Regions from separate parts of the Mixta calida genome, predicted to be linked through region 1. Evidence: predicted binding sites of a transcription regulator. Region 1 holds the regulator's gene; the other holds the start of a gene.
What was found. Region 1 encodes Fur, which represses iron uptake genes when iron is present. Its sites were predicted from a motif close to ATAATAATGAGAACNACTATCAA; they were not measured.
Positions count from the first base shown of each region.

Region 2: a site for Fur is predicted at 2,177-2,199, ahead of efeU (iron uptake transporter permease EfeU). Genes of this name have one in related genera too.

Region 1 covers NZ_CP026378.1:1,359,726-1,363,937, reverse strand. The annotation lists partial or broken gene ybfF (esterase) at 1-190, shown strand, start outside; gene ybfE (LexA regulated protein) at 347-622, shown strand; gene fldA (flavodoxin FldA) at 762-1,292, shown strand; gene fur (ferric iron uptake transcriptional regulator) at 1,653-2,096, shown strand; partial or broken gene C2E16_RS06415 (beta-N-acetylhexosaminidase) at 2,199-4,212, opposite strand, start outside.
Region 2 covers NZ_CP026378.1:2,658,925-2,663,136, reverse strand. The annotation lists gene C2E16_RS12750 (aminotransferase-like domain-containing protein) at 57-1,484, opposite strand; gene C2E16_RS12745 (DUF1127 domain-containing protein) at 1,656-1,835, shown strand; gene efeU (iron uptake transporter permease EfeU) at 2,258-3,091, shown strand; gene efeO (iron uptake system protein EfeO) at 3,126-4,212, shown strand, end outside.

The sequences.
Region 1 (4,212 bases):
CCTCCTGGTCAGGCCCGGCGCTATTTATCCGCGGGGGCTTTCTCCCTATCTGGATGATATTCATCGCAATGCGCTGCTGGCGCAGTTCCCGCAGGCGCGCGCGCATGTCATCGCCGGCGCCGGGCACTGGGTGCATGCGGAAAAGCCCGATGTAGTATTGCGCGCGGTGCGGCGTTTTTTAGCGCTGTAAAAGCAAAGCGTTAACAGGCCGACAATGATTGTTCTCAAACTTTTCGCAGGGTATGATGGCGCGCTAAAATTTTGCCGCTGCTAAAACGGCGGCAAACCGGCCCAAAACGTCACCATGCGCGGCGCAAACGCGCAGCCCATTCAGTATCACGATTCTATGGCAAAAGAACATACGGACCGGACCACGCTCGATCTGTTTGCAGATGAACGTCGCCCGGGACGCCCGAAAACCAGTCCGCTGTCGCGTGATGAGCAACTTCGTATCAACAAGCGCAACCAGTTGAAACGTGACAAAGTACGCGGATTGCGGCGCGTTGAACTGAAGATGAACAGCGAAGCGGTGGAAGCGCTTAACGCGATGGCCGCCGAGCGCGGCGTAAGCCGAAGCGAGCTGATTGAAGAGATGATCCTCGCCCAGTTAAAGGCGCTTTAAACGGCTGGAAGAAGCGCACTCAGGAACAAATGCAGCGGCTTTACGAGTTCCGCCTCCATTCGGTCTCTGCTATTATTGCCGTAATCTGCATACCACGGGCAGTTACCATATATTTAAGTTTCAAGAGGTTATTAAACTCATGGCAATCGTAGGCATTTTCTTTGGCAGCGATACCGGCAATACAGAAAACATTGCGAAGATGATCCAGAAACAACTCGGTAGCGATGTTGCCGAAGTGCATGATATTGCCAAGAGCAGTAAAGAAGACCTGGAAGCGTTTGATATCCTGCTGTTAGGCATTCCAACCTGGTATTACGGCGAAGCGCAGTGTGACTGGGATGATTTCTTCCCGACGCTGGAAGAGATCGACTTCAACGGTAAGCTGGTGGCGCTGTTTGGCTGCGGCGACCAGGAAGATTACGCTGAATATTTCTGCGATGCGATGGGCACCATTCGTGACATCATCGAGCCGAACGGCGCGGTGATTGTTGGCCACTGGCCGACCGAAGGCTACCACTTCGAAGCCTCTAAAGGCCTGGCCGACGACAAGCACTTCCTTGGCCTGGCGATCGATGAAGACCGTCAGCCTGAGCTGACCAACGAACGCGTCGAGAAGTGGGTGAAGCAGATTTATGAAGAACTGCATCTGCAGGAAATTCTGGAAGCCTGATTTTACGGCTTATTGTGTGCTGTATCACATTGCGTAACAGGTTTTTCCTATAGGAATGATAGGTACGGGTTTGAAAATTTTACCAGTGAGTCGGTAGAATACCCGTATCGGTCACACGCTTTTCTGCCGTCGTGCTGTAAAGCGGCAGGATTAAGCGAAATGTAAACGCAGCATTAATGAGCATGAACAACGCCGGACGTAGCGATCTTTTCATACTTCCACTTGCGACTTCACGCATCCCCTTACGGTTTTCATTTCGAAGCATCAGTTCTATAATGAGACGCTATTAACTTAGCGTCGACCGATGTTCATGGCTGTTCAGCCACATTGTGACTAGCAAAGTAACAGGACAATATCCGCATGACTGACAATAACACCGCATTAAAGAAGGCCGGCCTGAAGGTTACGCTTCCGCGACTAAAAATCCTGGAAGTGCTTCAGGAACCTGAGTGCCATCACGTCAGTGCGGAAGATTTGTACAAGCGCCTGATTGATATGGGTGAAGAAATTGGGCTGGCGACGGTATATCGCGTGCTGAACCAGTTTGATGATGCCGGTATCGTCACGCGTCATAATTTTGAAGGCGGCAAGTCCGTTTTCGAACTGACTCAGCAGCATCACCACGATCATCTGATCTGCCTGGACTGCGGCAAAGTCATTGAGTTTAGCGATGAATCCATTGAAGCCCGCCAGCGTGAAATCGCCACGCGTCACGGCATCAAACTGACCAACCACAGCCTCTATCTGTATGGTCATTGCGCGCTGGGCGACTGTCGCGAAGACGACTCTTTACACGATAAATAATCAATTGTGCTATGCAGTAATGAAAAACCGGCGCCGACGCGCCGGTTTTTTTTATGGCTGGGATGGTGCTTTGGCCCACAAGCCGTTTACCACAACGCAGGCTTAAAGCGCTTCGCTGCGGCTGACGCGCTGCCCATCCGGGCTGACGCTGCGCACCTCTACCCTCCTGCCCGCTTCAATTCGGGTTTATTGTCTTCATCATAGCGCAGCCAGCTTTGTCCGCCGTCCAGCGAGTAGTCGATAGCCAGGCCCGGCAATGCGATATTCGCTTCCAGAAAACCGTTATGAATGCGCGCGCCCGGCACCGGCAGACGCCAGGCGATGCCCGCTCTGTCCAGCTTCGCCAGTTCGCGTTGTCCTAACAGGTTGGCGAAACGCTGCCAGTCGCGGTTGAGCGCGGCGCGATCGACCCGCTGCGTTACGCCGCCGACATATTCCCGTCCCGGCTGATATTCCTGCTCCCATTCGGCACGATGCCATGCGCGTTCGGCGACGGCGAACAGGCGTGGGAAAATCATATATTCCATCTGCTCATCGGTGCGTACGGTTTCGCTCCACAGCTGAGCCGACAGGCCCCAGGCGCCGGGCCAGGGCTTGTCAGAGCGGGCGCTGAAAGGTTTACCGTCGCGATCGACAGAGGTCTCCGCATTCTGCGGCAGGTTATTTGGCGCAAAGCTGAACATTTTACGTTCATCGCTAAAACGGGTGCCCCAGTAATAACCGCGCTCTTGCGGGTTCACTTCATACGGAAAGTCCATATAGACATAGTCGGGACTGGAGATAATCACATCATAGCCCTTGTTCGCCCAGTCATTAGCGCTGTCGAACCCGCCCCAGTAGAGCGTATCCCAGAAGTTTACCGCGACCTGCGGCGTGGCGAACGCTGCGGCATTGTCCGCATGTTTCAAGCCATCCTGCCAGGCCTGCATACGTTGAATGCCGTGTGACCGCAGCTGGCGGCTGACGGCCAGCGCAAAGTCGCTGGGCAGATGATCCAAATCTTTCATTTTTCCTGCGGCGATCATCGTCTGGCAGACGGATGATTTTTCCCACGGGCGGTTCTCTTTGCTTTGATCGATAACGCCGGTGCCCGGCTTCGGCTGTTTTATGTCGCTGTAGCCCGCGCCAAATCGAATGTTTTTCGCCTCGTCGCCGCCAAAGTGCCAGGTTGTTAACGGCTGTCCCGCCGCCTGGTGCATCGCCTGCACTTCAGCGATCACTTTATCGACAAATCGCAGGCTGGACGGCATACAGGGATTGAGATAGCTGGTGCGATCGTATAGCTGTACGGAGGTGGTATTAGAGCTGTCCGATGGATCAAGCAGACGATATTCGTTCGCCTGTTGCTCCTTTCCTTGCCGCATCAGTCTCTGATAGCGCGCTTCCATAGCGATAACCGCCGCACGTGCGTGCGCGGGCATATCGAACTCCGGGATGACCTCAATATGTCGCGCCCGGGCGTATTTAATGATATCGATATAATCGCTTCGGCTCAGGAAGCCGCTGCCGTTATTATTGCTGAAAGGGCCGGACCCCAGCTGCGGCAACAGGCAGCGCTGCTCGCTGAGATCGTGACAGCGACGCGCGCCGATTTCCGTCAATTCAGGCAGACCGGGGATTTCAATGCGCCAGCCCTCATCATCGCTGAGATGGAAATGGAATTTATTCAGTTTCCAGGCGGCCATCTGATCCAGCAGACGCACGATCGCCTGTTTGCTGTGAAAGTTGCGCGCCACGTCCAGAAAAGCGCCACGATAAGCAAAGCGTGGCGCGTCCCAGGCATCAAGCGTGGCGACAACCGGCTTGCCTCCGGCTGGCAGAAGAGAGATTACCGACATCAAACCGTAAAACAGCCCTGCCCGATCATAGCCGGTAACCGCGATTTCCTGCGGCGTAATGCGCAGACGATACGCCCCGCTTACCGCCCCGGCATTGGCGAACTGGGCAGCGTCGATACGCGTCGTCAGCGGCACGCCCCGCTTGCTGGCGTTGACGTTCATCAAGGCGAAGCGGTTGCGCACTGCCGCCGCCTGATCCGCAGGCAGCGCAGCAAGATCAAACGCGATCCCGCCGCTGAGGTCGAGATCGGCCTGATGAACCGTCAGGCTTAACGGCG
Region 2 (4,212 bases), 1.3 Mb from region 1:
CGGCGCGTGAACGCCGCAGGCGAACGGGCAGCGCGCCCGTTCGCCTGCTTCACCGTTTAATGGCTACAGGCGCGCATGGCGCGTTCAACCGCCTGCGCCAGCGTGACGATCGCCTGTTCGGTCGCATCGTTCAGCGTCAGGCCGAAGTTCAGGCGCAGGCAATTGCGATATTTGCCTGAGGCGGAAAACAGCGAGCCGACGGCGATCTGAATTTTCGACTCGCGCAGCGTCCTGTTCAGCAACACCGCGTCAAAGGCTTCCGGCAGCTCAATCCACATCAAAAAACCGCCCTGCGGCCGCGATACGCAAATTCCGCAGGGGAAATAGCGGCGCACCCAGCAGCTCAGCGTTTCGTAGTTACGCTGATAAAGATGGCGCATACGGCGCAGATGCGGCAGATAGTAGCCCTGTCGAATAAATTCCGCCACCGCCGCCTGGGTTTGCGTGGCGGTGGATCCGGTAACGATATATTTCATATGCAGCGCGCGATCGCGGTAACGGCCAGGAGCCATCCAGCCGACGCGCAGGCCGGGCGCCATGGTTTTGGAGAAGGAGCTGCAGAGCAGTACCCGTCCGTCGTGATCCAACGATTTAATGGTGATCGGACGCGGATATTCCCAGGCCAGCTCGCCGTAGACGTCATCCTCGATAATCGCCGCGTCGAAGCGCTGCGCCAGCGTCAGCAGCGCCCGCTTGCGCGCCTCCGGCATAATAAACCCAAGCGGATTATTGCAGTTGGGCACCACCACCACCGCTTTGACCGGCCACTGCTCGAAAGCCAGCTCAAGGGCCTCCAGGCTGATGCCGGTCACGGCGTCGGTAGGGATCTCGATGGCGCGTAGGCCGAAGCCGCGCAGTGTCTGCATGGTGCCGTGGAACGTGGGCGATTCGACGGCGATGATATCGCCAGGCTGACAAACAGCGCGCACCGCAATCGACAGCGCTTCATGACAGCCGGTGGTAATCACGATATCGTCCGCGCTGAGCTGGCAGCCGCTGTCGATAGCCAGCCGCGCCACCTCTTCACGCAGCGCCTTTACGCCATACAGCGTGTCGTAATCCAGCAGGCGCGCATCCTGCTTTTGCGCCAGCCTGCCGATAATCTTCCACAGCGGCTTCAGGGTCGGCTGGCAGATATCGGGCGTGCCGCTGCCCAGCTGCAGCATATTCTCTTCCTCCATGCGACCGCTCAACAGATCCAGCACCGCGTCCCACTGGGTAATCTCTACCGGTCGCTGCGCCGGTCGCGTCAGCGCGGGCAGAGGCGGCGCGGCTTTACTGGGGGCGACGAAGTAGCCGGAACGCGGCTGCGGCGTGATCAGCTGTTTCTCCTCCAGCAGGTAATAGGCCTGCTGAACGGTGCTGATGCTGACGCCATGTTCCTGACTCAGCGTGCGCACCGAAGGCAAACGTTCGCCGCTGCGATAAAGACCGCGCTCAATGCGCTCGGCAAGCAGGTCGGCCAGATGCTGATAACGCGTCATGTATGCCTCCGTAAAAAATGCTAAAGAGAAAACAGTACAGATCGAATGAGGTAACGCCATTCAATATCACTATGCTTCACTCTGTATGTTAATTAAAAGTAATTTTTGCCTCTGTATGGTAAGAGCCTGACGCGCGACACTCTATTTAGTCAACACCAAGAGGAGAGCGTCATGGAATATGAAGCAAACCGCAGCGGCAAGCCGATTAGCCTTGCCTTACTGCTCGCGCCGGCGCGTGCGATCAAGCAGTGGATAAAACGGCAGCGTACCCGACGCATTCTGGCGCGCATGTCGGATGAACGCCTGAAGGACATCGGCCTGACGCGGGATGAGGTGCGGCGTTTTCGCTAAACGAGGCGCACTCTGCGCGCAGCGCTGCCGCCCTGACGGAACGCTATTTATCAAGGAGAAATAATGCTGCATATCAATGCGCTGTTACTGGTTTTCCCTGGCTACTTTGCGGCAATCGCCAGTCCGGGCCGAGCAATATGGCCGGACTGATCCTGACGTTTGGGCGCCAGTAGCGCGCCCTTTTTTATTCAGGCGCATCCGCCAGAGCGCCTGACCATCGGTTATCCCATCAGTAAGCAAGGCGCGTCTTCAGCGCTTCCGCGTATGGCGTTTTTCCTCACTGCTCCAGCTTTTCGTGCCTCCCTACAAATAATCACCGCGGGTGACTTGTTTTTTTCTTGCTGATAATGATAATCGGTATCGTTTAGATTTACGCTTCTTTACGCCGGTTTACGTAAAGCGGATCTGCCAGAGGAAACCCCATGTTCGTCCCGTTTTTAATTATGCTGCGCGAAGGCCTGGAAGCAGCTCTGATCGTCAGCCTGATCGCCAGCTATCTGAAGCGCACCCAGCGCACGCGCTGGTTTGGCGCCATGTGGGCGGGCGTATTTATCGCCGCCGCGCTCTGCCTGGCGCTGGGCCTGTTTATCAACGCCACCACCGGCGAATTCCCGCAAAAGCAGCAGGAGCTGTTTGAAGGGATCGTGGCGGTGATTGCGGTGGTGATCCTCACCTGGATGGTCTTCTGGATGCGCAAAGTTTCGCGCAACGTAAAGGCGCAGCTGGAGGAGGCGGTCGATCAGGCGTTGCAGAAGGGCGGCAATAACGGCTGGGCGCTGGTGTTGATGGTATTTCTCGCCGTGGCGCGCGAAGGGCTGGAGTCGGTCTTTTTCCTGCTGGCCGCCTTTACCCAGGATGTTGGGCTGGCACCGCCGGTCGGCGCGGTGCTGGGCCTGTTATGCGCGGCGGCGATCGGCGCGCTGATTTACTGGGGCGGCGTCAGGCTCAACCTGGCGAAATTCTTTAAATGGACCAGCCTGTTTATCATTTTTGTCGCCGCTGGCCTGGCCGCAGGCGCGATCCGCGCTTTCCATGAAGCGGGGCTGTGGAATCATTATCAGTCGGTGGCGTTCGATCTTAGCGCGACGCTCTCCACTCATACGTTGTTCGGCACGCTGCTGGAAAGCCTGCTGGGTTATCAGGAAGCGCCCAGCGTCAGCGAAGTGGTGGTATGGCTGATTTATCTTATTCCGGCGCTGCTGCTCTTTTTTACGCCGACTCGCGCTACCCGCGTCGCCGCACGCCCGGCGCGTTGAGCAACGGTTTATTACTTTAACAGGGACTCATTCAATGACCATTTTCACTCGTCGTAAAATTGTGCTGGCCTGCATGCTGGCTTTTGCCGCCACCGCCGATGCCGCTGATGTGCCGCAGGTTAACGTCAGCGTTAACGATAAACAGTGTGAGCCGATGTCGCTGACCGTCAACGCCGGGAAAACGCAGTTTATTATCCGCAATAACAGCCAGAAAGGCCTGGAGTGGGAAATCCTGAAAGGCGTGATGGTGGTGGAGGAGCGCGAAAATATCGCGCCGGGCTTTACGCAAAAGCTGACGGCCAACCTGGAGCCGGGCGAATATGAGATGACCTGCGGCCTGCTCAGCAATCCGAAAGGCAAGCTGATCGTCAAAGCGTCCGACGCCGCGCAGCAGACTGGCGCATCGTCGTCGCTGATGCAGCTGAGCGAGCCGGTCGCCGCGTATAAAACCTGGGTAATGGGCGAGGTAGCGCAACTGGTCAGCGGCACCAAAGCCTTTACCGACGCGGTAAAAGCGGGCGACCTGGCGAAAGCGCAGTCGCTCTATGCGCCGACGCGCCAGCACTATGAGCGTATCGAACCGATCGCCGAGCTGTTTGCCGACCTGGACGGCAGCATCGACGCGCGTGAAGATGATTACGAGCAGAAAGCGCAAGATCCGAAGTTCACCGGCTTCCACCGTCTGGAGAAAACGCTGTTTGGCGATCGCAGCGCCGAAGGTATGGCGCAGTACGCCGATCGGCTTTATGAAGATACGCTGGAGCTGCAAAAACGCATCAGCGAACTCGCTTTCCCGCCGGGCAAAGTAGTGGGCGGCGCGGCCGATCTGATTGAAGAAGTGGCGGCCAGTAAAATTTCCGGCGAGGAGGAGCGCTACAGCCGCACCGACCTGTGGGATTTCCAGGCCAATGTCGACGGCGCGCAAAAAATCGTTAACCTGCTGCGTCCGCAGCTGGAAAAAGCCAATCCGCAGCTGCTGAGCAAGGTGGACGGCAACTTTAAGAAAGTGGATGCGATACTGAGCAAATACCGCGTCGGGGAGGGCTTTGCCTCTTACGAGAAGCTGACTCTCACCGATCGTAACCGGCTGAAAGGCCCGGTCACGGCGCTGGCGGAAGATC